Regions from separate parts of the Streptomyces sp. NPDC102259 genome, predicted to be linked through region 3. Evidence: riboswitches for the same ligand, from Rfam matches in the RefSeq annotation. Region 3 holds a riboswitch; each other region holds the start of a gene.

The links. A riboswitch is a leader RNA that binds a small molecule or an ion and turns the genes downstream of it on or off. The one in region 3 is predicted to bind cyclic di-AMP.
Region 1: another riboswitch for cyclic di-AMP. It lies ahead of ACIRPU_RS31305 (transglycosylase SLT domain-containing protein); the one in region 3 lies ahead of ACIRPU_RS27740 (transglycosylase family protein).
Region 2: another riboswitch for cyclic di-AMP. It lies ahead of ACIRPU_RS19740 (peptidoglycan DD-metalloendopeptidase family protein); the one in region 3 lies ahead of ACIRPU_RS27740 (transglycosylase family protein).
Region 4: another riboswitch for cyclic di-AMP. It lies ahead of ACIRPU_RS09265 (M23 family metallopeptidase); the one in region 3 lies ahead of ACIRPU_RS27740 (transglycosylase family protein).

The regions. Positions count from the first base shown of each region.
Region 1 covers NZ_JBIWMA010000017.1:33,485-40,571, reverse strand. The annotation lists gene ACIRPU_RS31320 (glycosyltransferase) at 1-939, opposite strand, end outside; gene ACIRPU_RS31315 (GNAT family N-acetyltransferase) at 1,060-2,124, opposite strand; gene ACIRPU_RS31310 (HAD family hydrolase) at 2,416-3,240, shown strand; gene ACIRPU_RS31305 (transglycosylase SLT domain-containing protein) at 3,371-3,844, opposite strand; cyclic di-AMP (ydaO/yuaA leader) riboswitch at 3,848-4,075, opposite strand; gene ACIRPU_RS31300 (polyprenyl synthetase family protein) at 4,708-5,718, shown strand; gene ACIRPU_RS31295 (outer membrane lipoprotein carrier protein LolA) at 5,944-7,087, shown strand, end outside.
Region 2 covers NZ_JBIWMA010000007.1:336,933-344,019, forward strand. The annotation lists gene ACIRPU_RS19735 (hypothetical protein) at 1-98, opposite strand, end outside; gene ACIRPU_RS19740 (peptidoglycan DD-metalloendopeptidase family protein) at 349-1,320, opposite strand; cyclic di-AMP (ydaO/yuaA leader) riboswitch at 1,325-1,519, opposite strand; gene ACIRPU_RS19745 (alpha-galactosidase) at 1,789-3,864, opposite strand; gene ACIRPU_RS19750 (tyrosine-protein phosphatase) at 4,087-4,884, shown strand; gene ACIRPU_RS19755 (DUF6126 family protein) at 4,905-5,027, opposite strand; gene ACIRPU_RS19760 (helix-turn-helix domain-containing protein) at 5,024-5,656, opposite strand; gene ACIRPU_RS19765 (aspartate aminotransferase family protein) at 5,764-7,087, opposite strand, start outside.
Region 3 covers NZ_JBIWMA010000013.1:184,762-191,848, forward strand. The annotation lists gene ACIRPU_RS27730 (cytochrome P450) at 1-1,215, shown strand, start outside; gene ACIRPU_RS27735 (transglycosylase family protein) at 1,421-2,446, shown strand; cyclic di-AMP (ydaO/yuaA leader) riboswitch at 2,651-2,837, shown strand; gene ACIRPU_RS27740 (transglycosylase family protein) at 2,841-3,557, shown strand; gene eno (phosphopyruvate hydratase) at 3,900-5,186, shown strand; gene ACIRPU_RS27750 (septum formation initiator family protein) at 5,310-5,786, shown strand; gene ACIRPU_RS27755 (DUF501 domain-containing protein) at 5,809-6,414, shown strand; gene ACIRPU_RS27760 (exopolyphosphatase) at 6,411-7,087, shown strand, end outside.
Region 4 covers NZ_JBIWMA010000003.1:128,802-135,888, forward strand. The annotation lists gene ACIRPU_RS09260 (M16 family metallopeptidase) at 1-1,022, shown strand, start outside; cyclic di-AMP (ydaO/yuaA leader) riboswitch at 1,225-1,393, shown strand; gene ACIRPU_RS09265 (M23 family metallopeptidase) at 1,408-2,151, shown strand; gene ACIRPU_RS09270 (GntR family transcriptional regulator) at 2,340-3,035, shown strand; gene ACIRPU_RS09275 (HPr family phosphocarrier protein) at 3,262-3,543, opposite strand; gene ACIRPU_RS09280 (GNAT family N-acetyltransferase) at 3,722-6,535, shown strand; gene ACIRPU_RS09285 (DUF5998 family protein) at 6,715-7,087, shown strand, end outside.

The DNA of each region.
Region 1 (7,087 bases), on a different contig from region 3:
CGCGGTGAACGGGAACAGCGGTTCGTCGGCGGGCGGGTCCATCGGGTCGTACGTGCGGGCCGTGAAGCCCTTGGCGAAGCCACCGTGACTCTCCAGGAGGACCTGGGCAGGGGTCCGCAGCCGGGCCGGCAGGATCAGGCCGGTGGCGCAGCCGAGGCCCGGGTCGGCGGTGAACGGCGCGGTGAGTTCCGTGAGCCAGCGTGGGTCCGCCACGACGTCGTCGTCGGTGAAGGCGATCACCTCGCCGCGGGCGGTCTCGACACCCTTGTTGTGCGCGACGGCGAGACCGGGCGCCGGTTCGATGACGTACCGCACGCGCTCGGCGTACTTGAGCTCGACCAGGTCCCGGGTCGCGTCCGTCACGGGCGCGTTGTCGACGACGACGATCTCGAAATCCGGGTGGTCCTGGGCGAGCAACGAGTCGAGGGCATGGGCGAGCTTCTCGGCGCGCTCACGGGTGGCGACGACGACGGTGGTGAACGGGACGGAACCGGTCGAACGGGTGGCGACCGGACTGGTAGTCACCGGACCGGTAGTCGCTGAACCGGTAGTCGCTGAACCGGTAGTCACCGAACCGGTAGTCGCTGAACCGGTAGTCGCCGAACCGGTATCAGCCGGGACGGTGGCGGTCGGGACGGTGGCGGTCGGGGCGGTCCCGAGCGCGGGCTTCGCGGAAGGCACCCAGGGCGCCCGCTCGCGAGTGGCCAGGCCCGTCAGGACCGCCTTCGGGTCCGCACCCTCCGGTACCGTCCCGAGCAGCGTCCCGATCGGCTGCCCACCCCTCCTGACCAGCACGAACACCTCGCCGTGCGTGAGGGGCGGACTGCCCGGACCCGGTTCGAGGACACCGCCGTCGTCCAGTTCGAGCTCGGCGACCTGCACCGGCTCGATGTCCAGGAACCTCTGTATCTCCTGCTGTGCACGTGCAGCGCGGTACATGAACCCCCCTTGTCTCACGCCGATTACGGCCGTCGCACCCGTCGCATTCGTCACGCCCGTCGCACCCGCCACGCCCGTCGGGCCAGTCACGCCCCCATGTCGGCCGGCCGCGGCCACCTCTCACGATCGGCGCAGTCGGCCCGCGCCCTTCAAGGTCCGTGCGGCCGCCGCGGCGAGCCTGGGCCGGTTGCGCACGAAGTGATGCGCGCGGCGGGACGGCTCACGGCTGAGCCAGGAGAGCGCGGCGCCCACCCCCGGACGCGACCACGCCCCCTCGTGCACGGGCAGCTCCCCGGTCTTCAGCGAGTCCTTGTACTCGGCCGCGCCCCGCCCCAGGTCGAGCAGGCCGATGCCCTCGGCGGCGGCCGACTCGGCCATCCGCAGATGCAGCACCAGGCCGGGTGAGAACTTCGCGAACTCCGGTTCGTACGAAGGGAACCAGCAGGCCAGGACGGTCGACGAACGCAGTCCGAAGTGCGCGGCGACCGGTTGGCCGCCGGCGTAGAGGACGGAGAGCGTGCCGGAGCACTCCGGCGCGCGCGTCGCGGAGAGCGCGTCCACGAGCCGGGTGATCCACTCCCGCGCGAACCGGTCCCGGCGGCCGGTCCTGCGGTACTGCGCGGACTTCCACGCCATGAGCGTGCGCAGCGCGGCCGGATCGCGTTCGTCGAACACGAACCGCAGCTCCCCGACCTGACGCCCGAGCCTGCGCTCCTTGGACAGCGTCGTCTTCAGGAACTTCGGCGACTGGGCGCGCAGTACGGACTCGTAGCTCTCGTAACCCTTTTCGACGTCGATGACATAGGAGGCGTACTCCTCGGCCGCGTGCGGGATGAACAGCGCCTGTTCCGCCTCCAGGTTGTCGAAGGCGAAGCTCGACAGGGCACACGCCCGCATGAGTTCGTCGGTATTCAGCCCGAGACCCGGGGCCAGCACCGCGCCCTGCGCGTCCGAGACGCCGTACGCGAGTGCCTGGCCCCGTCCGAGCCGGCCCCGCTCATGGGGCAGGAAGCCGACCGGCTCACGCCCCTCGTACACCACCGCCACCCGCGAGCGTGGCCGTAGCAGGCCCACGGCGTCGGTGAACTCCGGTTCCATGAAGGGGTTTCGCGGAAGCGCCGACGCGGCACGCAGCGCGCGCCACCGCTCCCTCTCCCCCTCGCCGAGGTCCTGCGGCCTCAGCACACGAATGCGCCCACTGCTCAACCTGACCCCCCGATCAAGTCCCCCCTGGACACCTGGACGGTACCGCTCCACCCGGGCGTCGCGGTAGATAGCGTCGCATGTTGCTGCCAACCGGTGCAGAGGCCTTTAACCGTCCGCTACCCGGCGATGTGCCAGAAAGCCGTTTCATTGAGTCGGTCGGCAGCCAGTCGTGAGCCAGGCGCACAAGGGGAGTTGGCAGAACAGGACAGGACACGAACGTCGTCCGGTTCGCGTCGAACCAGGGGGGCCCGGGGTCCGTATTCTCTGATCATGGCCGCACCCACCGCATATGCCGCGCGCACCGCGTACTCCCTCATCGCCACCGATCTGGACGGGACGCTGCTCCGCGGCGACGACACCTTCTCCGACCGGTCGCTCGACGCGCTCGCGAGGGTGGCGGCCGCCGGGGCACGTCACCTGGTGGTGACGGGACGGCCCGCGCCTCGGGTGCGCCCGCTGCTCGACCGGCTGCACAGCAGGGGGCTCGCGGTGTGCGGGCAGGGCGCGCAGTTGTACGACGCCGGCGCGGACCGTCTGCTGTGGTCGGTCACCCTGGACCGGGAGCTGGCCGAGACCGCGCTCGGCAAGATCGAGGCGGAGGTCGGCCAGCTGTACGCGGCCGTCGACCAGGACGGGGTCGACGGGCTGACGCTCATCGAGCCGGGCTACCGGATGCCGCACCCGACGCTGCCCGCCCTGCGCGTCGGCCGGCGCGACGACCTGTGGTGCGAGCCGATCAGCAAGGTGCTGCTACGCCATCCCACGTTGTCCGACGACGAGTTGGCGTCGACGGCCCGCTCGGTGGTGGGTTCGCTGGCCACGGTCACCATGTCGGGGCCGGGCACGGTCGAGCTCCAGCCCTGCGGGATCACCAAGGCGACGGGTCTGGCCCTGGCCGCCGAACACCTGGGGCTGCGGCCCGAGGACACCATCGCCTTCGGGGACATGCCCAACGACATCCCGATGTTCGACTGGGCGGCTCGTGGCGTAGCCATGGCCAACGCCCATCCGGAACTCAAGGCGGTGGCCGACGAGGTGACGACGTCGAACGAGGACGACGGCGTGGCCGTCGTCCTCGAACAACTGTTTCCATAACCGCTACCGGCTACCGGCTACCGGCTACCGGCTACCGGCTACCGGCTACCGGCCACCGACGCCGGCTACCGGCGGACGGCCACCGGCACCGCGACCGGCTGCCGATATCGGCGACCGGTCGGCGGGACGGTCAGTACGCGCCGAACACGTTGTCGATCGAGCCGTAGCGCGCGGCCGCGTAGTTGCAGGCGGCGGTGATGTTCGCGACCGGGTCGTAGGAGTCCCACGACGTGCCGTTGACGTGGTAGGCGCGGAAGGTCGGGTCGATGACCTGGAGCAGCCCCTTGGACGGGATGCCCGCGGCCGCGTTGGAGTCCCAGAGGTTGATGGCGTTGGGGTTGCCGGAGGACTCGCGGATGACGTTGCGGTAGATGCCGTTGTACGTCCCCGGGATGCCGTGCTGGCCCATGACCTGGAGGGAGGCACGGATCCAGCCGTCGAGGTTGTTGGCGTAGCCGAGGCTGGTGGCCGTGGAGACGGCCGGGGTCGCCGCGGAGGCGGTGGTCGCCCCGAGGACGGGAAGAGCGAGCACGGCCGCGCCGGTGGCGGCGACGGCGAGCGTGCGGACGAAACGGTTGCGGCGCGTCTGAGCGGCAGCGGGCATGACGATTTTCCTCTCCGGCGCCTGCGAGGTGAGCTGTCGGGTTCGGGCGGGAGCTGCCCGGTCGCGTCCTGACGGTCGCGGCTTGACCCCAAGCCGTCCCGGCTGTCCGAAAAGTCTTGGTTATCCAAGACATCCGGAAAATCCGTTTCGGCGACTTACCTGGTTCCCCCGCTCCTGCCGAGCGGTATCGATGGGTGTTCGGGCGGCGGCAGGATTCGGCGTTCCACCCGACAGGCCGGGAACGTATGCGAGAGCACATGTCCGAAACAAGTACCGGATTCACAGATCACCCCTATTGACCTTGGTCTGTGACCTATGAGGTGCTTGATCCTTTGTGGGTGCAAACCTTCAACTTGCTTGAGGGGTGCGGAGAATCGGTGAAGGACGAGGTCGGGTCGGATCCCCCTGGGGGGTGAGCCAAGTCACCAGCATTCACAAGAGCGGCGAATCGGGCATTAAACCCAAGTCGTTGTTAAAGGACCGGCAATGGACCGCGGGGGAGAATCGCCTGCCGTCGCGCCCGACGCGCGCGGGGGAGGCTGAAGAGAATGCGTGATCGTCGTCACGTGGGGAGAGGGCGGCCGGGCCCGTCGGCCCGACGGGTGCCGCGGTCCGGGACATGAATCTCCGCTTCCCGGAAACTCTCTCCATGTCCGCTCATATGAGCTGATCGAAAACATATCGGGCGGGATCCGATAGCGCCTGGCCTGCGGGGCGCCGCCCGGGCGAGTCCATTCGAGCCTGCGGGACGTGGGGGCTATCGGTGATCGAAACGTGACCGGATACGCTGACTTGAGTGATGGCAGAGACCTATCGACAAACCGCGTAATCGCCAGTAGACACCAGCAGACAGGAGACCCCTCGTGACCGTCGTCGGGCCGTTCGGGCTGAGCGTGCGGGACCAGGCTCTGGAAGCCGATGTCCAGGCCGGATTGGCGGCTGTCGAGGAAGGCTTGCTCGAGGCCACCAAGAGTGAGGTCCCGTTCATCACGGAGGCCGCCCAGCACCTCGTACGCGCGGGCGGGAAGCGGTTCCGGCCGTTGCTCGTGATGCTCGCGGCGCAGTTCGGCGACCCCTACGCGCCCGGCATCGTGCCGTCGGCCGTCGTGGTGGAGCTGACCCACCTGGCCACGCTGTACCACGACGACGTGATGGACGAGGCGGCCGTGCGGCGCGGGGTGTCCAGCGCGAACACCCGCTGGGGGAACTCCGTCGCCGTCCTCACGGGTGACTTCCTCTTCGCCCGCGCCTCCCACATCCTGGCCGACCTCGGGCCGGAGGCGGTGCGGGTGCAGGCCGAGGCGTTCGAGCGGCTGGTCACCGGGCAGATCCTGGAGACCGCGGGTCCGACGGACGGACGGGACCCGGTCGACCACTACCTCGACGTGCTCGGCGGCAAGACGGGCTCGCTGGTCGCGGTGGCCTGCCGGTTCGGGGCGATGATGTCCGGCGCCGACGAGACGGTCGTCGACGTGCTCACGCAGTACGGCGAGCGGCTCGGCGTCGCCTTCCAGCTGGCGGACGACGTCCTGGACATCGCCTCCGACTCGCACGAGTCGGGCAAGACGCCGGGCACGGACCTGCGCGAGGGCGTTCCCACGCTGCCCGTGCTGCGGCTGCGGGAGCGGGCGGCGCGGCTGTCGCTGCCCGAGGACATCGCCCTGTGCGAGCTGCTGGACTCCGACCTGACCGACGACGCCCGGCACACCGAGGCGCTGGAGGCGCTCAGGGCCCACCCGGCGCTGGAGCAGGCCCGCCGGGACACCGTGCGGTACGCGAAGGAAGCGCGGTCCGCGTTGGCGCCGTTGCGGGAGTGCGACGCGAAGGCGGCGCTGATGGAACTCTGCGACGCGGTGGTCCACCGGGCGGGCTGACCCCAGCGACCCCTACGGGTCGGATGCCGGCTCGTCACCTTTGTGTCATACCGCAGGCGTACGGGAGTTGAGCCCTCGGGCTGACGCTTACCCGTGGTCGATTTGGTCAGATGGGAACCACGGAAAACACCACTCCTCACCGATTCGGGTGAGAATGGCGGCTTGGGGTGGGGACGTTCAGGCGCGAGATGACCAGCCGCCGCCGACGACGGAGGTAAGGCACACATGGCACCGAAGGCATCCGACGACACCACCACCGGCGGGGAGTCGACCGCCGGAGAGGCCGACGACCTGCGCCTCGGACGGCGCAAGGCCGCACGGTACATCGTCCCGGTCACCGTGATCGGTGTCGCGGCGGCGACGATCGGGCTGGTCCCGGCGCTCGCCGACTCCGGCGACCCCGACCTGCCGAAGATCACCGCACAGCAGCTCCTCGACAAGATCGCCGCTTCGGACGTACAGCAGCTGTCCGGAACGGTGAAGATCAGCACCGATCTCGGGCTGCCCGACCTCGGCGGTCTGGAGAGCGGGCTCCTCTCGGGAGCCACCGGGCAGGGCGGCGACGGCTCGTCCGCCGATCCGTCCACCAAGCTCACCGAACTCGCCGCCGGCACGCACACCCTGCGCGTCGCCGCCGACGGCCCGGACCGGCAGAAACTCTCGCTGCTGGAGAACGCGGCCGAGTACAGCGTCATCCACAACGGCAAGGACGTGTGGGGGTACGACAGCGCCTCCAACGAGGTCTACCACTCGACCGCCGACGAGAGCTCCGGCAAGGGTTCCGGGAAGGCGGAGACCCCGGTCCCCGCCACGCCCAAGGAGCTCACCGAGGACGCTCTGAAGGCGGTCGACGACACGACCTCCGTGACCGTCGACGGCACCGTCCAGGTCGCCGGCCGTGACGCCTACAAGCTGCTGGTCAAGCCGAAGCAGTCCGGTTCCACGGTCGGCGCGATCAGTGTGGCCGTCGACGCGAAGACGGGCCTGCCGCTGAAGTTCACGCTGACCCCGGCGAGCGGCGGCGCGGCCGTCGTGGACGCCGGCTTCACCCAGGTCAGCTTCGCCAAGCCCGCCGCGTCCACCTTCGACTTCACCGCCCCCAAGGGCGCGAAACTCACCGAGGGTGACGAGGCCGGGGAGTCCGCCCCCAGGCACTCCGAGAAGTCCGACGACCTCGCGAAGGGTCTCGACGGCGTGGAGGGTCTCGAAGGCGTGGAGGGCGTCGAGGGCCCGGACGGCCTCGACGGGCTCAACGTCCTCGGCGAGGGCTGGACGTCCGTGGCCGTCTTCGACACCGGCGGCGAGGGCATGCCCTCGGGCGCGGAGGCCGGCGGCGACCTCGGCGGCTTCCTCGGTTCCTTCGGCGACA
Region 2 (7,087 bases), on a different contig from region 3:
GCGGGCGCGGAGACGAGTCCGCCCAGCAGGGCCGCGACGGTGACGGCGGCCGCGGCGGCGGCGCCCTTGATGACGATGCGTCGGTCGACGCCGGACACAGGACCTCCGAGGAGCGATAGAAAGCGCTTGCTCACTGACGGGGATCACTGTGTCCCCACTCTGTCCCACCTGTCGATGGGGCGAGAAGGGATGCCACAAGAACGCAATAGAACGATCATGAACGCGCACACTCCGACACCGGCGCCGCCCGGACATACCGAAGGCCGGACACGCCGAAGGCCGGACCCGGGGATCGGGGTCCGGCCTTCGGCCGCGTGTCAGGCGGGAGGTCGTCGGAGTCGGAGGGGGTCAGCCGACGGAGACGCCGTGCGAGCGGAGGTAGGCGATCGGGTCCACGTCCGAGCCGTAGTCCGGCGTGGTGCGGATCTCGAAGTGCAGGTGCGGGCCGGTCACGTTGCCGGTCGCACCGGAGAGGCCGACCTGCTGGCCCGCGGTCACGGTCTGGCCGGCCGAGACGGAGAGCTGGGACAGGTGGGCGTACTGGGCGTAGTAGCCGTCGGCGAGCTTGATGACGACCTGGTTGCCGTACGCGCCGCCCCACCCCGCGGAGACGACGGTGCCCGCGCCCACGGCCTTGAGGGAGGTGCCGGTCGGGACGACGAAGTCGGTGCCCGTGTGGTAGCCGCTGGACCACATGCTGCCGGCCGTGTGGTACGCCGTGCCGACGGTGGCGCCCGCCACCGGCAGCGTGTAACCGCTGGAGGTGCCGGTGCCGCTCTCGACGGCCTGGGTGACCGTCTTCGAGGAGGACGAACCGGACGACGAGGAGGAAGAGGACGAAGAGGACGACGACTTGGTCCCGGACGCCTTCGACTTCGACGAGGACGAGGAGGAACCGGACGACGAGCCGGTCCCGCCGGTCGTGGAGGTCGCGGCCTTCTTGCCGAGGGAGAGCTTCAGTCCGGGGTGGATCAGCGACGGGTCGCTGCCGACGGCCTGCCGGTTGTCCTGGTACAGCTTCTGCCAGCCGCCGCTGACGTTCTGGTCGTCCGCGATCTTCGAGAGATAGTCGCCGGACCGCACGGTGTAGGTCTTCGCCGTCGTGGCGGTGGCCGCCTTCTGCGCCACCGGCACGGACTGCACGGCCTTTTCCGGAACGGCCTGGGAAGCCGACTGGGCGACGGACTGCGCCGGGGCCGCGTGAGCGCCGGCGGCTCCTATCAGCGGAAGGGCGAGCGCGGCGCCGCCGGTTCCGGCGACGGCGATGGAGCGAGTGAAGCGCTGGGCTTTCGGACGGCGGTGCTTACCCTTCGCGGGCATGGCGAATTCCTCTCCGGCGCCTGCGAGGTGAGCTGTCGGGTGCGGACTGGAGATGCCCGGCCGCGCCGAGGCGCGGCTTTACCCCGAAGCCTGTTCCGGAGACCGGAACAGGCGGTTGTGCCTGTGGGTCCCCCGCTCCTGCCACGTACGGGTGAGTGTGCGGTCCCCGGGCGGTGGCAGGATTCGGCGTCCGTCCGGATTGGTGTGGAACGTAGGCGACCAGGACGCACAGGGACAAGCAGAGGTTGCGCCGGTAACGCCTTTCTCTTGATCCGCTGTGAGAATCCCCGGTCACCCTGCGTGAGCCGAAGGGGTCGCGCAACAGCAAGCACCCTTGAAATGCATACGAATTACGTGAACATGACGGGCGACGTACGGTCACGGATATGACGCTGCTCACGTGACAGCTCTCCAGGTTCCTTTATTCCAGAGCGAGTTGGAACGAAGGATCCAATTCGGACAGAAACCTCAGATGCGACGCAGCCGGATAACCGTCGCATCAAGGTCGCCGCGCAGTCCGGTGCGCAGCCCGTGGTGCAGGAGCACCGCCCCCCGGTGGACTTCGCCCGTTTCACGGCATTCGTACGCCGCTGTCGGGTCGAGTCCGCGCAGCCGCAGCGCCGGAACGGGCTCGCCGAACCGCTGCGCCTGGAGCCAGGCGAGGACGACGCTCTCGTCTCCGCGCACATACTGGACGGCGCTCAGGCCGCCCGCCGGGGGCCGCAGCCGGTAGAGGTCGCCCTGCTGCACGAGGGGCCGGATCTCCTTGTAGAGGTCCACCCACCGACGCGCCTCGGAGAGCTCCTCCTCGCTCCACTCGGAGAGGTCCCCGCCGACGCCGAGCACACCGGCCATGGCACTGACGAACCGGAAGCGCAGCGAGCTGACCCGGCCGTTGAGCTGGGTGTTGGGACTGTCGGTGACCCACGCCGCCATGACCCGGGCGGGGTGGATCTGGCTGAAGCCGTGCTGGATGTCGAGCCGGTCGAGCGGATCGGTGTTGTCGGAGGTCCACACCTGGTCGGTGCGGCTCATGATCCCGAGGTCGATACGACCGCCGCCGCCGGAGCAGGACTCGAAGGCGACCCCGGGATGAGCCGCCCGCAACCGGTCCAGGAGCGCGTACAGGGCCCGGACGTGGTCGACCCAGAGGCGCTGCGGATAGGGGTCGTCCGGCCAGCCGGCGTCGGTGAAGCAGCGGTTGAAGTCCCACTTCACATAGTCGACGGGCGCGCTGGAGAGGAGCCCGTGGAGCTGCTCCCAGAGGTACTCCTGGACGTCCTCGCGCGCGAGGTTCAGTACGAGTTGATTGCGGAACTCCGTCCGCTTTCGTCCCGATTGGAACTGCACCCAGTCGGGGTGCGCCCGGTACAGCTCGCTGTCCGGGTTGACCATCTCGGGCTCGACCCAGATGCCGAACTGCATGCCGAGGCCGTGCACGTAGTCGGCGAGGGGCTTCAGCCCGCCCGGGAACCGGTCGGGGTTGGGCCGCCAGTCGCCGAGGCCCGCGTGGTCGCCGGTGCGCGCCCCGAACCAGCCGTCGTCGACGACGAAGAGCTCCACGCCCATCGCGGCGGCCCGCCGGGCGAGCGCGCCCTGCTGCTCCTCGGAGATGTCGAAGTAGGTGGCCTCCCAGGAGTTGAACAGCACCGGCCGGTCCTGTTCGGCGTCCGGGACGACGTACGCGCGCTGGTAGGCGTGCCAGGTGCGGCTCGCCCCGCCGAAGCCGGCGTCGCTCCACAGCCCGGCGAAGACGGGCGTGGTGAAGGACTCCCCCGCGGCCAGCCGCAGCAGACCCGAGTCGTCGTACCCGGCGCCCCCGGTGATCTGCACGCGCGCGTCCGGGAGTTGGGCGACGGCGATCCGCCAGGACCCCGACCAGCCGAGGGCGCAGCCGTAGACCTCGCCGCGCTCCTCGGTGGCGTCGGTGTCCAGGGCGACCCAGGGCAGGTGCTGGTGCCCGGTGTGACCGCGGCGGCTGCCGATGACCTGCTCGCCGTAGGTGAGCGGGGACCGGGTGAGCCGGGACTCGGCGGCCCAGCGGCCGTGCAGCTGCGACAGCCGCCAGTCGTCGCGCTCGGGCAGGGTCCAGGTGGCGGAGTCGGCGCGCAGCAGTTCCAGCGGCCGCTCGCCGTCGTTGCACAGGGTCGTCCAGCGCTCGACGACATCGCCCCGCATCCGGTAGTGCAGGGTGACGGCCAGCCCGGCGTCCCGGAACCGCAGCCGCAGCTCGTCGCCGTCGGCCTCGAAGTCCTCGTAGGACCACTCGGTGCCGCGGCGCTCGTCGGTGCGCACGGACAGGGCGGGCCGGACGAAGCGCGGGCCGCCCTCGACCGGGTACTCCTCCCGGCCGTCGAGCGGGGACTCGAAGGACGCCCCGCGCTCCGAGGCCGGGAGGGCGGCGAGCGCCTCGGCGTCCGCGAGCGCGATGCCGGGGCCCCAGTGCAGGTGGACCAGCTCGTCGGCCTCGGTGAGGTGGAGGGCGTAGCTGCTCGTCGGCCCGGTAAGGAGCCAGGTGCGGCCGTTGTCGGCGATCTCGGGCATCAAACCCCCACTAATTCGAACAGGTGCGATCAAGCATCAACATCATCGAATGCGGTCGGCCCGCAGGGCAACTTCCCGTGGACAACTCTCACCTGGTCAGACGTCCGCGGTACCGCCCTGTGGACAACCCGTTGCCCGGGGAATCCATGTCGTATCGTCGGGGACGTGTCCCGTCGGCCACCACGAGCCGCGCCGACGGAGACCGACAGGGAGGGAGCCCCCGTGACGCAGCAGATCCCGTCGACCGAGCCCGAGCTGGCCGCTGTGCGCAACTTCCGGGACGTGGGCGGTCTGCCGACCGTCGACGGCCGTCGGGTGCGGCACGGCGTGCTGTTCCGCAGCGGCCATCTCGCGCACGCGACCGACGAGGACGCCGCGTTCCTCTCCGGCCTGGGCCTGCACACCGTCTTCGACTTCCGCAACGCCGCGGACCAGAAGCTGGAGGGCCCGGACGTCGAGCTGCCGGGCGTGCGCAATGTGAACCTGCCCCTGTCGGACCCGGCGGACGGCTCCGAGTTCTGGAAGATGGTGCGCGACGGCGAGATCGACCAGCTGCGCGGGATCCTGGGCGACGGCAAGGCCGCCGGCCGGATGATCGCCTCCTACCGCTCGATCATCAAGGAGCGGACGGCCGAGCACGCGCAGGTGCTGCACTCGCTCGCCGAGGACAGCGTCCCGGCCCTGATGCACTGCGCGGCGGGCAAGGACCGCGCGGGCCTGTCCATCGCGGTGACGCTGCTCGCCCTGGGCGTGGAGCGCGAGGCGATCCTCGCCGACTACCTGGAGTCCAACGCCAAGCACCGCCGCTACCGGGTGCGCCGCAGCGCCACCTCCGCCGCGGCCTACTCCCCCGAGGTCATGGAGCTGCTCGGTCCGCTCTTCGACGCGCGCGCGGAGTACCTCGAGGCGGCCATGGAGACCATCGAGGAGACCTGGGGCGGCGTCGACGCCTACCTGGAGGAGGGCCTCGGGCTCTCCCCCGAGACCCGTGAGCGGCTGCGGGACCGACTGCTCGACTGAGCCGGCGTCGCGGAGGGGCCCTACTGGTTGGCGCCCACCTCGAACAGCAGGAAGAGGAACCCCGCGAAGAGGTGTCCCACCGCGATGTAGATGATGAGCCGGATCCAGAGGGTGCGAGGGAACTTCTCCTCGATGTCCTTCATGGCGTCTCTCCGATGTCCGAAGGGGTCGGGCCCAGGCACAACGTGGCCGTGGGGCTCTGCAGCAGGGTGTGGACGAAGAGCAGCTCGACCCCGTCGGCGTCCTGCGCCGCGATGCGGTGCGGGGTCAGCGAGTCGAAGTGCGCGCTGTCACCGGGCCCGAGCAGCTCGGTGGTGTCCCCGAGGCGCAGCCGCAGCCGCCCGCGCAGGACGTGCAGCCACTCCTCCCCGGGGTGCACGCGCACGACGTCCCCCTGGGAGCCGTACGGCACCTCGACGCGCAGGGCCTGCATCCCGCGCCCGGAGCCGCCCGCCTGCCAGTACGTCCAGCCGCCCGCGCGGGTCGGCTCCATGTCGGCGGCGCGGACGACGGCGTCCCGGTCGGCGGACGTCTCGCCGAGCAGTTCCGAGACCGTCGTACCGTAGATACGGGCGAGCGCGAGCAGCATCGGCAGCGAGGGCTGGCGCTGCCCCGTCTCCAGGCGGGAGAGATGGGCCGGGGACAGCCCGGCGGCGCGGGCCGCGGCCTCCAGGGTGAGGGCGGCCCGGCGGCGCTGGGCGCGCAGCTGGGGGGCGACGGCGGGAAGAGCCCCGGCCGGCTCCGCCGGGGGCTCGGACTCGGGCGGGCTCATGACTCCATTGGACGGCGATTTTGCCTCTGCGGCAAATTTGTTGCCTCAGAGGCAAAAACGCTCGGGAGCGCGGACAGTTCTCGCGGCCGCCCGCTCTCCCGCGCCGCTCAGCGGTTGGCCACCGCCTGCTTCACCAGCGTCTTGCCGAAGTCCCACATCAGCCCGCCGCCGCTGTGCGCGTCGTCCATCACGGCGCTGAAGGCGTCGACGAACCGGTCCACCTCCGGCTCGCCGACGATCAACGGCGGGATCAGCTTGATCACCTCCAGGTGGTCACCGGAGACCTGGGTGAGGATCCGGTGCCGTTGGAGCAGCGGTACCACCACCATCTGCGCGAACAGCCCCTTGCGGGCCGCCTGGAGCATGGCCCACCGGCTGCGCAGCTTCAGCGATCTGGGCTTCCCGAACTCGATCCCGATCATCAGACCCCGGCCGCGGACGTCGGCCAGCAGCTCGTACTTGTCGACCAGTGCCGCCAGCCGGGACCTGAGCAGCTCGCCCGTGACCCGCGCGCCGGCCACGATCTGCTCGTTCTCCAGGACGGACAGCACCGCGAGCCCGGCCGCCATGGCCTGTGCGTTGGACCCGAAGCTCGCCGAGTGCACGAGCACCCGGTCCATCGACGAGTAGACCTTCTTGAAGATCCAGTCCTTGCCGAGCGTGGCGCCGACCGGCACATAGCCCCCGGACAGCGCCTTGGCCACGCACACCAGGTCCGGCTCGACGCCCTCCTCGTGCTGGTAGGCGTAGAAGTCGCCGGTCCGGCCGAGACCCGTCTGCACCTCGTCGGCGATCAGCAGTGCCTTGTGCCGGTGCAGCAGCTCCTGCGCCGCGCGCAGATAGCCGGGCGGCGCCTCGTGCACCCCCTTGCCCTGGATCGGCTCGACGATCAGGGCGGCGACGTCCCCCTTCTTCAGCTCGCCGGCCAGGGCGTCGAGATCGCCGAGCGGGACCGCCGTGTCGGCCAGCAGGGGCGCGAACCCGTCCCGAAACCCCGACTCGCCGTTCACCGACAGCGAGCCCGTGGTGAGCCCGTGGAAGGCGTGGTCGCAGTACAGGACCCTCGGCCTGCCGGTGGCGTACCGGGCGAACTTCAGCGCCGTCTCCACCGCCTCCGTGCCGCTGTTGCCGAAGAACACCCGGTCCAGGTGCGGGCTGTGGGCGAGCAGCTTCTCGGCCAGCAGCCCGGGCAGCGGCTGGCAGTCGAAGCGGGTCAGGTCGGCGAGCTGGGCGTCGAGGACGTCGTGCAGCGCCTTGCGGACGACTGGGTGGTGGCGGCCCAGCCCCATCACGCCGAACCCGGCGAGCATGTCCAGGTAGTCGTTCCCGTCCGCGTCCCAGAAGTACGCGCCCTCAGCGCGCTCGTAGACCTTGTCGAAGCCGAGGGTGTGCAGCATCCGCGGCAGTTGGTGGTTGAGGTATCTGCCGTGC
Region 3 (7,087 bases):
CCCGCCTACGCCTGGCTGCGCGAGAACGCGCCCGTGCACCGCACCGTGTTGCCCAGCGGTGTCGAGGCCTGGCTGGTCACCCGGTACGCCGACGCGAAACAGGCCCTCGCCGACCAGCGGCTCTCCAAGAACCCGGCGCATCATGACGAACCGGCGCATGCCAAGGGCAAGACCGGCATCCCCGGTGAGCGCAAGGCCGAGCTGATGACGCATCTGCTCAACATCGACCCGCCGGACCACACCCGGCTGCGACGGCTCGTCAGCAAGGCCTTCACGCCCCGCCGGGTCGCCGAGTTCGCGCCCCGCGTCCAGGAGCTGACGGATCAGCTCATCGACCGGTTCGCCGCCGAGGGCACGGCCGACCTCATCCACGACTTCGCCTTTCCTCTCCCCATCTACGCGATCTGCGACCTCCTGGGCGTGCCCCGCGAGGACCAGGACGACTTCCGCGACTGGGCGGGGATGATGATCCGGCACGGCGGGGGTCCGAGGGGCGGGGTCGCGCGGTCGGTGAAGAAGATGCGCGGCTACCTGCTGGAGCTCATCCACCGCAAGCGCGCGGAGCTCCCCGCGGACCCGGCTCCCGGCGAGGACCTCATCTCCGGTCTGATCCGCGCCTCGGACCACGGCGAGCACCTCACCGAGAACGAGGCCGCCGCCATGGCCTTCATCCTGCTGTTCGCCGGCTTCGAGACGACCGTCAATCTCATCGGCAACGGCACCTACGCCCTCCTCACCCACCCTGAGCAGCGCGGACGCCTCCAGCGGTCGCTCACCGAGGAGGACGGCGACCGCGGCCTGCTGGAAACCGGCGTCGAGGAACTCCTGCGCTACGACGGCCCCGTGGAACTCGCCACCTGGCGGTTCGCGACCGAGCCGCTGAGCGTCGGCGGGCAGGACATCGCGCCGGGCGACCCCGTCCTCGTGGTGCTGGCGGCCGCCGACCGTGACCCGGCGCGCTTCTCGGACCCCGACACCCTCGACCTGTCCCGCCGTGACAATCAGCACCTCGGCTACGGACATGGCATCCACTACTGCCTGGGCGCCCCGCTGGCCCGGCTGGAGGGCCAGACCGCGCTCGCCACCCTCCTGACCCGGCTGCCCGACCTTCGACTGGCCGCGGATCCGGCCGAGTTGAGGTGGCGCGGCGGGCTCATCATGCGCGGACTGCGGACGTTGCCGGTCGAGTTCACTCCGGTGCATTCCGGCTCATAAGCGGTCCATGTCTGACCGGACGTCAGCCGGAGTGTGACCGTTCGGCGGAGCAAAGGTGACCAACACTCAAGTCTGTGATCTTCACGTGATCTGCGCGGCATTAACTTGTGACAAGTGATCGTCTGCCGATACGTTCACTCGTCAGCGCGGAGCATCGGTCTCACCCGCCGCGCCGGTCAGTGCTGTCCAGAGAAAGGCCCCTCGCATGCTCTCCGGGAACGGTCGTCACCGTCGCCCCCGCCAGGCCCCGGCCCTCCTTGTCGCGGCCGGAGTGACGGGCTCCGCCATCGCCATTCCGCTGCTCGCCGCCTCCGGCGCGAGCGCGGCCGACGGCACGGTGTGGGACAAGGTGGCGCAGTGCGAGACCGGCGGCTCATGGAGCGCCGACGAGGGCGGCGGGGAGTACGGCGGCCTGAGCCTCACCCAGAAGGACTGGGAGGCGTACGGCGGCCTCGACTACGCGACGAGCCCCGACCTGGCCAGCCGCAGCCAGCAGATCGCCGTGGCGCAGAAGGTGCTCGCGGCCGACGGGATCGGCGCGTGGGGCACCTGTGGGCTGACCTCCGGGCTCACCCAGGAGAACGGCGCGCTGAACGTGGACACCGGCGTGGCGGACGACTCGTCCGACTCGTCCGACTCCTCTGGATCTTCCGGATTGTCCGACCTGTCCCGGGGCTTGTCCGGATCCTCGGGTTCCTCGACGAGCGGCGACTCCTCGACCGGATCGTCCGACTCATCCGGCTCGTCCGCTGATTCTTCCGGTTCGCCCTCGGCGTCCGCTTCCTCCCCTTCGTCCTCTTCCTCCGCTGCCACGGATGGCTCCGGCTCGACCGGCGGTTCCGGCGGCCGGGGTGAGGGATCGGCGGGCGACGGCTCGCCCACGGCGACCCCAGAAGCGGATGACTCAGACAATTCCGGCCAGGATGAGGGCTCTTGGAGCCTCGTCGACACCGGCTCCCTCGGCTCCGGCCGCCACCGTGGCACCACCGCCGACGAGGCGACGGCCAAGAGCGCGACCGACGCCGGCGTGGACGGCACCACCACCGCCTCCGCCGGCCGGCACGCCGCGGCCACCTATGTCGTCCAGGAGGGCGACTCCCTTGCGTCCATCGCCGACTCCCTTGGCCTCGACGGCGGATGGCGCGCCCTCTATGCCGAGAACAGGGGCCTCATCGGCGCCGACCCGAGCGACATCGCCGCCGGTCAGACCCTCGACACAGGGGTGGAATAGGGCGCAAAGCCCAAGAAAAACAGCGGGAGTTCACGTCACACTTCACACCGAATGTCCCTTTTGGTGAAAGTGTGGGATGAGTCTCAGAAGCCCTGATCGTCTTTGAAATTCAGCCGATCGCGTGTCTACGGTCGAGGCCACTCGGCAACCCGAGCCCCGGCCGTCGCAACGCCGAATCCTGCCAGCGACGAACCGGGAACAGTCGTCGCGCAAGCGCCGTAGGCAGGAGCGGGGGACCCAAGGTAAGTGCCGCGCCGGTCGGTTGACCGGAACGGCTCGGGGTGAAGCCACACCTCCCACGGAGCAGCGCTCCGGCGGGCGAGGACGTGGCCGGGCAACTCACACGGCCCGAACCCGACAGCTCACCTCGCAGGCGTCGGTGAGGGGATCCACCATGCTGTTTTCCGCCAAGGGCAAGCACCGCCGCCCGTCCAAGGCGACCCGCGTCGCCGCGCTCGCCGGCGTCACCGGTGTCGCCATCGCCGCCCCGCTCATGGCGGCCGGCAGTGCCTCCGCCGCCACCGCCTCCGAGTGGGACGCGGTCGCCCAGTGCGAGGCCGGCGGCAACTGGTCCATCAACACCGGCAACGGCTACTACGGCGGCCTCCAGTTCTCGGCGTCCACCTGGGCCGCGTACGGCGGCACCGCCTACGCCTCCACCGCCGACCAGGCCTCCAAGTCCCAGCAGATAGCCATCGGCGAGAAGGTCCTCGCGGGCCAGGGCAAGGGTGCCTGGCCGGTCTGCGGCACCGGCCTGTCCGGCGCCGCCTACAACGGCAGCAGCGCCGGCTCCTCGAGCTCCGGCTCGTCCAGCTCCTCCGGTTCCTCCAGCTCGTCGAACAGCGGCAGCACCAGCAGCCGCTCCACCGAGGAGCAGAGCGCCTCCCGCTCGACCGACCGCCCTGCCGCCTCCAAGACGGTCACCACCCCGACCGGCAAGAAGGTCAAGAAGGGTGACGGCGAGTACAAGGTCGTCAAGGGCGACACCCTCAGCTCCATCGCCGAGAAGCACAAGGTCAAGGGCGGCTGGGCGAAGCTGTTCGAGCTGAACAAGGACATCGTCGTCGACGCGGACCTCATCTACCCGGGCCAGCAGCTGCACCTGAAGTGACACCTGGCCCCAAGAGAAGCCACAGCGCCCTCACATCCGAGGTCGGCACACTGAAGACCTCGTGAGGGTCACCCCCCGTCCCCACGGGCTCCCCGCTCCGGTGCGTGTTCCCCCGTACGCACCGGAGCGGGGTTTCTCTTTGCCCGTTCGTCACTTCCTGTCGACCTTTCTCGGCCACCCCCTTTGTTCCGGGCGGAAACAATAGGTACGGTCTGTCTGTCCACGGGACGGTCGGTCGGCTGCCGACGGCCCCGGGGCGGTTAGGCTCTAGTCGCAAGGCCCAGCCAGGGCTCATCAAGGCCCCTGGGCCCCGCACAACCAGCGTCACATCCCAAGAAGGAGATGCTCGTGCCGTCCATCGACGTCGTCGTAGCCCGGGAAATCCTGGACTCCCGAGGCAACCCCACGGTCGAGGTCGAGGTCGGCCTCGACGACGGCAGCACGGGTCGTGCCGCCGTTCCGTCCGGCGCCTCCACCGGTGCCTTCGAGGCCATCGAGCTCCGCGACGGTGACCCGAACCGCTACCACGGCAAGGGTGTCGAGAAGGCCGTCCTCGCCGTCATCGAGCAGATCGGCCCGGAGCTCGTCGGCTACGACGCCACCGAGCAGCGCCTGATCGACCAGGCCATGTTCGACCTGGACGCCACCGACAACAAGGGCTCGCTCGGCGCCAACGCCATCCTCGGCGTCTCGCTCGCCGTCGCGCACGCCGCCTCCGAGGCCAGCGACCTGCCGCTGTTCCGCTACCTGGGCGGCCCCAACGCGCACCTGCTGCCGGTGCCGATGATGAACATCCTGAACGGCGGCTCGCACGCCGACTCCAACGTGGACATCCAGGAGTTCATGATCGCCCCGATCGGCGCGGAGTCCTTCTCCGAGGCCCTGCGCTGGGGCGCCGAGGTCTACCACACTCTCAAGAAGGTGCTGAAGACCAAGGGTCTGTCCACCGGCCTCGGCGACGAGGGCGGCTTCGCCCCGAACCTGGAGTCCAACCGCGCCGCCCTCGACCTCATCATCGAGGCCATCAAGCAGGCCGGCTACATCCCCGGCGAGCAGATCGCGCTCGCGCTCGACGTCGCCGCGTCCGAGTTCTACAAGGACGGCAAGTACGAGTTCGAGGGCAAGTCCCGCTCGGCCGCCGAGATGACCGAGTACTACGAGGAGCTCGTCTCCGCGTACCCGCTCGTCTCCATCGAGGACCCGCTGTACGAGGACGACTGGGCCGGCTGGAAGGTCATCACCGACAAACTGGGCGACAAGGTCCAGATCGTCGGCGACGACCTCTTCGTCACCAACCCCGAGCGTCTGGCCCGCGGCATCGAGGAGGGCTCCGCCAACGCCCTGCTCGTCAAGGTCAACCAGATCGGTTCGCTGACCGAGACCCTGGACGCCGTCGAGATGGCCCAGCGCAACGGCTTCAAGTGCATGATGTCCCACCGCTCCGGCGAGACCGAGGACGTCACCATCGCCGACCTCGCGGTCGCGGTGAACTGCGGTCAGATCAAGACCGGCGCCCCGGCCCGCTCGGACCGCGTCGCCAAGTACAACCAGCTGCTGCGCATCGAGGAGATCCTCGACGACGCCGCGGTGTACGCCGGCCGCAGCGCCTTCCCGCGCTTCAAGGGCTGAGCACAGGCCGACGCCGCTGACCCGAACCGGGTCAAGGCTCCGCCAGTCGTACGTACGTCCCCGTACCCGGTCCCGTACCGTGTGCGGGGACGTACGCACGTGTGAGACGGGAGGCGGGAAGCAGTGGCCGTGAAGGACCGGGACCGTTTCTCCACCGCGACCAGGATCAAGCTGCTCGGCGAGCAGACCGCGGCCCGGGTCTACCGCTCCCAGACCAAGCGCCAGGCCCGCCGCTCCCGGCTCACCGGCCGCGCCGCGCTCCTCGCGCTCGTCCTGTGCACGCTGATCGTGGCCCTGGCCTATCCGATGCGTCAGTACGTCTCCCAGCGTGCCGAGATCGCCGATCTGGAACGGGAGAAGCAGCAGGCAGCAGAACGCGTCGAGCAGTTGCGCGACCTCAAGGCGCGCTGGCAGGACGACGCCTACGCCGAGCAGCAGATCCGGCAGCGGCTGCACTACGTGCTGCCGGGGGAGACCGGGTTCGTCGTGATCGATCCGGACGCGGCCAAGCAGTCCCGCGCCGACCTCGGGGCGACCGACCGCCCCTGGTACTCGAACGTCTGGGACGGCGTCGACAAGTCCGACGCCTCCGACCAGTGAACTGACCGATAGAAAGACAGGCATGGAAACGCCCCCGCCGACCACCCCGCGCACCGAGCCCACCGACGCGGACGTCGAGGCCTTCAAGCAGCAGCTCGGACGGCCGCCGCGCGGTCTGCGCGCGATCGCGCACCGCTGCCCGTGCGGCGAGCCGGACGTCGTGGAGACGGCCCCCCGCCTGCCCGACGGCACCCCCTTCCCGACGCTGTACTACCTGACGTGCCCGAAGGCCAACTCGGCCATCGGCACGCTCGAGGCGAACGGCGTGATGAAGGAGATGACGGAGCGGCTGCGGACCGACCCGGAACTGGCCGCCGCCTACCGTGCCGCGCACGAGGACTACATCCGGCGCCGGGACGAGATCGAGGAACTGAAGAACTTCCCCAGCGCGGGCGGCATGCCGGACCGTGTGAAGTGCCTGCACGTGCTCGTCGCGCACTCCCTGGCCGCCGGCCCGGGCGTGAACCCGCTCGGCGACGAGGCCCTGGAGATGCTTCCGCAGTGGTGGCGCAAGGGCACGTGCGTGACGCGGTCCCAGCCGCCGTCCGGCGAAGGGTGGCAGGTGGAGACGTCGCAGGACGGCTCGGGACACTTCGCCTTCAAGCCGGTCGGGGGGGATGCCCGGTGACCCGCGTCGCCGCCGTCGACTGCGGTACGAACTCGATCCGCCTGCTCGTCGCCGACGCCGACCCGGAGACCGGTGAGCTGGTCGACCTGGACCGCCGGATGACGATCGTCCGCCTCGGGCAGGGCGTCGACCGCACCGGACGGCTCGCCCCCGAGGCGCTGGAGCGGACCTTCGCGGCCTGCCGGGAGTACGCGGCCGCCATCAAGGAGTACGGCGCGCAGCGGCTGCGCTTCGTCGCCACCTCCGCCTCCCGGGACGCGGAGAACCGGGACGAGTTCGTGCGCGGGGTGCTGGACATCCTCGGCGTCGAGCCCGAGGTCATCACCGGCGACCAGGAGGCCGAGTTCTCCTTCAACGGCGCCACGAAGGAACTGAAGGGGCGTGCCGACCTGGCCAAGCCCTTCCTGGTGGTGGACATCGGCGGCGGCTCGACCGAGTTCGTGGTCGGCGACGACCGGGTCCGCGCCGCGCGCTCCGTCGACGTGGGCTGCGTACGGATGACGGAGCGCCACCTGGTCGTGGACGGGAAGGTCACCGACCCGCCCACCGCCGGGCAGATCGCGGCGATGCGCGCCGACATCGAGGCCGCTCTCGACCTCGCCGAGCGGACGGTCCCGCTGCGCGAGGCGCACACCCTGGTCGGCCTGGCCGGCTCGGTGACGACGGTCGCGGC
Region 4 (7,087 bases), on a different contig from region 3:
TCGGTCTGCTCGCCGACGCCCTCAGGGCCCCGGCCTTCGCCGACAGCGAGGTCGAGCGCCTCGTCCGCAACCGCCTGGACGAGATCCCGCACGAGCTGGCCAACCCCTCCCGGCGCGCCGCCAAGGAGCTCTCCAAGGAGCTGTTCCCGGCCACCGCGCGGATGTCACGCCCGCGTCAGGGCACCGCGGAGACGGTCGAGAAGATCGACTCCGCGGCCGTACGCGCCTTCCACGAGAAGCACGTCCGTCCCGCCACGGCCACGGCCGTGATCGTCGGCGACCTCACCGGCGTCGACCTGGAGGCGCTTCTGGGCGACACCCTGGGCGCCTGGACGGGCTCCTCGGCCGAGCCGCGGCCCGTGCCGCCGGTGACCGCCGACGACACCGGCCGGGTCGTCATCGTGGACCGTCCCGGCGCCGTCCAGACGCAGTTGCTGATCGGCCGGATCGGCGCCGACCGGCACGACCGTGTGTGGCCCGCGCAGGTGCTCGGCACGTACTGCCTCGGCGGCACCCTCACCTCCCGGCTGGACCGCGTCCTGCGCGAGGAGAAGGGCTACACCTACGGTGTCCGCGCGTTCGGGCAGGTCCTGCGGTCCGCCCCGGACGGCTCGGGCGCCGCGATGCTCGCCATCAGCGGGTCCATCGACACCCCGAACACCGGTCCCGCTCTGGACGATCTGTGGAAGGTGCTGCGCACCCTCGCAGCCGAGGGGCTGACCGACGCCGAGCGTGACATCGCCGTGCAGAACCTGGTCGGTGTGGCGCCGCTGAAGTTCGAGACCGCCGCGGCCGTCGCCGACACGCTGGCCGACCAGGTCGAGCAGCACCTGCCGGACGACTTCCAGGCCACGCTGTACCGGCAGCTGGCCGCGACCGGCACGGTGGAGGCCACCGCGGCGGCCGTGAACGCCTTCCCGGTGGACCGGCTGGTGACCGTCCTCGTCGGCGACGCGGCCCAGATCAAGGAGCCGGTCGAGGCCCTCGGCATCGGCGAGGTCAAGGTCGTGTCCGCGGAGTAGTTCCCGGCAACGGCACACGCGTGTGGGGGCCCTGGTCGACGAAAGCGTCACCAGGGCCTCCGCATGTCCGAATTGATGCGGAGGTTGCCTGTCTGCCCTGTGGGATGCGCTACAAAAGCCGGGATCCGTTTGAGGATTGAAACCCGCGCCGCTTAGCGTCATCCGGGCTGTTCGTCAGGCAGTGCGCCGCAGCCGCGGCACCGGACAGTCATCGCCGAGTCCCCGTATGGCGCGAGCCAGGGGAGCCGGGGACCCACTTGTGAAGTCCCTGGGGTGAATCGGACGCCCGCGCGTGAACGCGAGGGGGTCCGTAGGAGACCTTCCTGCTCCGAACCCGTCAGCTAACCCGGTAGGCGAGAGGGAAGGAAAGGACACCCCCAACTTCATGGCGTTCACCTGCGCCACCGGCAAGCACCGTCGGCCCAGCCGGATGCAGCGCACCAGCGTCCGCGCTGCGGGCATCGCGGCGCTCACCACCACCGGTGTCATGGCCACCGTCGCCTCCACCCCGGCCTTCGCCGCCGAGCCCACCCCCGAGCAGACCGGGCTGATCCCCGTCGTCGCCGCCGGCGAGTCCGTCGCCGAGCAGATCGACGACCAGGTCGCCGTGCAGAAGCACGCGGCCTTCGAGGAGGCCGCCCGCCAGGCCGCCGCGAAGAAGGCCGTGGAGGAGCGCGAGGCACGCGTGCGTGCCGCCCGCGACGCCGAGCGCAAGCGCCTCAACACCTTCGTGTCGCCGATCACCGGTTCCTACGTCTCCACCGGCTACCAGGCCAGCAGCTCGCTGTGGTCCTCCGGCAGCCACACCGGCATCGACTTCCACGCCGCGAGCGGCACCTCCGTGCACGCGGTCGGCTCCGGCACCGTGGTCGAGGCCGGCTGGGGCGGGTCCTACGGCAACCAGATCGTGATCAAGATGAACGACGGGACCTACACCCAGTACGGTCACCTGTCGTCCCTCGCGGTGTCGGTGGGCCAGACGGTCACCCCGGGCGAGCGGATCGGCCTGTCCGGCGCCACCGGCAACGTCACCGGCCCGCATCTGCACTTCGAGGCCCGCACCACCGCGGAGTACGGCTCGGACATCGACCCGGTCGCGTACCTCCGCAACCACGGTGTGAACGTCTGACGACCCTCGGCGACAGATCGTCTTGCCCCGGCCCTCCCGGCCGGGGCTTTCGCCGTTTCCGAGACCCTGCTGTCCAAAAAATATCCCTGGATTCCGGCCCGCCATCGGAAATTCCCGCTGATTGCAATAGAGTCACGGAACACACGTCAATCGTCGACGTTTCACGGGGATTAAGGCGGAGGTCCGTCATGCGTATTCCGGCGCACTCGGTGTGCACGGCCATTCGGGACGACATCGTCGCGGGTGTCTACGAGCGCGGCAGCCGCCTCACCGAGGAACTCCTCGCCCGTCGCTACGGCGTTTCCCGCGTCCCCGTCCGCGAGGCGCTGCGCACGCTGGAGGCCGAGGGCTTCGTCGTCACGCGGCGGCACGCGGGCGCGTGCGTCGCGGAGCCGACCGAGCAGGAGGCGGCGGACCTGCTGGAGATGCGCATGCTCCTGGAGCCGCTCGGCGCCTCCCGGGCCGCCCAGCGGCGCACCGAGGCCCATCTGAAGGTGCTGCGCGGACTCGTCCGGCTGGGCCAGGAGCGGGCCAGGCGGGGCAACAGCGAGGATCTGCGCTCCCTGGGGAGCTGGTTCCACGAGACCCTCGCCCAGTCCTCCGGAAGCCATGCCCTGACGTCGATGCTCACTCAGCTCCGCCACAAGATCGCCTGGATGTACGCGGTGGAGGCGCCGGCCAACCCCGTGGAGTCCTGGGCGGAGCACGGCGCGATCGTGGACGCGGTGGCGCGCGGCGACGGCGAGCGCGCGCGGGCGATCACGGCGCTGCACACGGAGCGCGCGACGTCCGCGCACCGGCTGCGCTTTTCCGGCGGCCCCGAGCGCGCCGACCGTGTGAGGACTTCGCAACCTCCCGTAAACATGACGGGTCTGCGGCATTAACACGGGGGCCGTATACAAAGAGGGGGATAATTCGCGGGGGATTATTTCTGCTGCCCGTAAGGGGAAATGCGAAGGGCTCGCCCGATAATTCGGACGAGCCCTTCGGGGTCAGCGGGACGGCACTTTAGAAGTGACGAACACCGCCACCGTCAATTGAGCAACCCCGACGACGCGCGACCGCGTCCGCGAGAGCGGCGTCGGCTCGGGCGCACAGAGGGCTGCGCGCTCAGACGGTCTCGGGGAGCTCCTCGAGACCCTCGGCGACCAGCTTCGCCAGCCGGTCGAGGGCCGCGTCCGCGCCGTCGGCCTCGGAGGCGAGGACGATCTCCTCGCCGCCCTGGGCGCCCAGGCCGAGAACGGCCAGCATGGAGGCCGCGTTGACGGGGTTGCCGTCGACCTTGGCGATCGTCACCGGGATACCTGCGGCCGTGGTGGCCCGGACGAAGATGGAAGCGGGGCGGGCGTGAAGGCCCTCGGCCCAGCCGACGTTGACGCGGCGCTCAGCCATGTGATGCTGCCCTTCAGTGTTCAGGTTGTCTAGACCAGTGTTCCACACGTGAAGCGAGTGAGGGAGGGGTCGTGTGGTCCCCTCCCGACGTGGACGTCGGATCGCGGCCTCGATCCGACGTGCGTCCTCCACAGACTGCCTCGCGCCGTTGTCGTACGCGAGCCGTACTCTGGGCCCCATGCAGAGCGCGTCGGACCGGCACGAGTACCCCGCCCACTGGGAGGCCGACGTGGTGCTGCGCGACGGCGGCACCGCGCGCATCCGCCCCATCACCATCGATGACGCCGAGCGCCTGGTCAGCTTCTACGAGCAGGTTTCGGACGAGTCGAAGTACTACCGTTTCTTCGCGCCCTACCCGCGCCTGTCCGACAAGGACGTCCACCGCTTCACGCACCACGACTTTGTGGACCGGGTGGGACTCGCGGCCACGGTCGGCGGCGAGTTCATCGCCACCGTACGCTATGACCGCATTGGTGCCGACGGCATGGCAGCCTCGGCGCCGGCCGACGAGGCCGAGGTCGCGTTCCTCGTGCAGGACGCCCACCAGGGCAGGGGCGTCGCCTCCACGCTGCTCGAGCACGTCGCGGCCGTGGCACGCGAGCGCGGCATCCGCCGCTTCGCGGCCGAGGTGCTCCCCGCCAACACCAAGATGATCAAGGTGTTCACGGACGCCGGTTACACCCAGAAGCGCAGCTTCGAGGACGGCGTCGTCCACCTGGAGTTCGGCCTCGAACCCACCGAGCGCTCCGTCGCCGTGCAGCGCGCGCGGGAACAGCGTGCCGAGGCGCACTCCGTGGGGCGGCTGTTGGCGCCCGGCTCCGTAGCCGTCGTCGGCGCAGGCCGCACCCCCGGCGGCGTCGGCCGAAGCGTCCTCGGCAACCTCCGCGAGGCGGGCTTCACCGGGCGGTTGTACGCCGTGAACAAGGCTTTCCCCGAGGACCTGAAGGAACTGGACGGGGTGCCCGCCCACCGCTCGGTGCGCGACATAGCGGCGCCCGTCGACCTCGCGGTCGTCGCCGTCCCGGCGGAGCAGGTCCCCGAGGCCGTCGCCGAGTGCGGCGAGCACGGCGTGCAGGGACTCGTGGTCCTCTCCGCCGGTTACGCCGAGAGCGGCCCCGAGGGGCGGGAGCGCCAGCGCCAACTCGTCCGGCACGCACGCGCGTACGGTATGCGGATCATCGGCCCCAACGCCTTCGGAGTCATCAACACCTCCCCAGAGGTGCGGCTGAATGCCTCGCTGGCCCCGGAGATGCCGAGGCCCGGCCGCATCGGTCTGTTCGCCCAGTCCGGCGCCATCGGCATCGCCCTGCTGTCCCGCCTCCACCGGCGTGGCGGGGGCGTCACCGGCGTCACCGGCGTGTCGACGTTCATCTCCTCGGGCAACCGCGCGGACGTCTCGGGCAACGACGTCCTCCAGTACTGGTATGACGACCCCGACACGGACGTCGCCCTCATGTACCTGGAGTCCATCGGCAACCCGCGCAAGTTCACGCGCCTCGCGCGGCGGACGGCGGCCGCCAAGCCCCTGGTCGTCGTCCAGGGCGCCGGTTCCGCCCCGCAGGGACACGCCGTACGGGCGACGCGGCTGCCGCACGCGACGGTGTCGGCGCTGCTGCGGCAGGCCGGCGTGATCCGCGTGGACACCATCACCGAACTGGTCGACGCGGGCCTGCTGCTCGCCCGACAGCCGCTGCCGACCGGCCCTCGGGTGGCGATCCTCGGCAACTCCGAGTCGTTGGGCCTGCTGACGTACGACGCCTGTCTCTCGGAAGGGCTGCGGCCGCTGCCGCCGCTGGACCTGACGACCGAGGCGTCGGCCCAGGACTTCCACGCGGCGCTGGCCCGGGCGCTGGCCGACGAGACGTGCGACGCGGTGGTCGTGACGGCGATCCCCGCGATCGGGGAGAGATCGCCCGGGGACGCGGAACTCGCGGAGGCCCTGCGGTCGGCCGCGGCGGCCGCTCCGGCCAAACCGGTGCTCGTCGTGCACGTGGAACTCGGCGGTCTCGCGACGGCGCTGTCCGCCGCGACGAGCACCGCGCCGCGCGCGGAAGCGGCCCCACGCGCGCGTGCCGACGTGTCCGGCGGCGCGCAGCCGGTGCCCGCCGCCGTCGAGGCCCCCGAGGGAACGCACCTCATCCCCGCCTACCCCGCCGCCGAACGCGCCGTCCGCGCACTCGCGGAGGCCGTGAAGTACGCCCAGTGGCGGCGCGAGGCGGCCGACGCCGGCAAGGTGCCCGAGTACGAGGACGTCGACGAGAAGGGCGCCGCCGAGCTGATCGGCGGGCTCCTCGCGCGCGGTCAGGGCCTGACCCTCGGCGCCGACGACACGTGTGAGCTGCTCGGCCGCTACGGCATCCGCACCCGGCGGGCGATCCCGGCGCCCACTCCGGACGAGGCCGCGCGGGCCGCGGACGCCCTCGGCTACCCCGTCGCCCTCAAGGCCACCGCGCCGCACCTGCGGCACCGCGCCGACCTGGGCGGCGTACGGCTCGACCTGGCCGACGAGGAGCAACTGCGCCGGTCGTACGCCGAGTTGACCGAGCTCTTCGGCAAGCCGGAGGAGATCCGCCCGGTCGTCCAGGCGATGGCACCGCGCGGCGTCGACACGGTCGTCCGCGCGGTCATCGACCCGGCGGCCGGAGCCGTACTGTCCTTCGGGCTCGCCGGGGCCGCCTCACAGCTGCTCGGGGACATGGCGCACCGGCTGGTTCCGGTCACCGACCGCGAGGCGACCTCGCTGATCAGGTCCATCCGGACCGCCCCGCTCCTCTTCGGCTGGCGCGGCTCGACACCCGTCGACACCGCCGCCCTGGAGGACCTGCTGCTGCGGGTGTCCCGGCTGGTCGACGACCATCCCGAGGTCGTCGCGGTCACCCTGGAGCCGGTCGTCGTCGCCCCGCACGGCCTGAGCGTCCTCGGCGCCTCCGTACGCCTCGCACCCCCGCCGGCACGCGACGACCTCGGACCGAGGACGCTGCCGACCTACTGAGCAGCCCGTCCCGGAGCACCTCGTCGGGCACGCGCGCGAGGACACGCGGCCCGGGCGGCGGCTCGCCACGGGGAGGCGTACCCCGGACCGCCGACGGAGCGCGCCCCGGCCGCCGCCGACGTACCGGAGCGGTGCCGAGCGGTGCCTCGCAGTCAGTGGGTCCCCGTAGGATGGAGGGCATGGCCAAGACCAGTACGACGACCCAGGGGCTGCGCGCGGCGATCGAGCGCAGCGGCTACTACCCGGCCCTCGTGGCCGAGGCGGTGGAGGCCGCCGTGGGCGGCGAGCCGATCCGGTCGTACCTGGTCCACCAGGAGACCACGTTCGACCAGAACGAGGTGCGCCGGCATGTGACCGTGCTGGTCCTCACCGGCAACCGCTTCATCGTCAGCCACACCGACGAGCAGGCCGCCGACACCACCTCCCCGACGCCCTACGCCACGACGTCCACGGAGTCCGTGAAGATCGGCCGGATCTCGTCCGTCGTCCTCAGCCGGGTGGTCGCCAACCCGGAGTCGTACACGCCGGGCACCCCGCCGCGCGAGGTCGTGC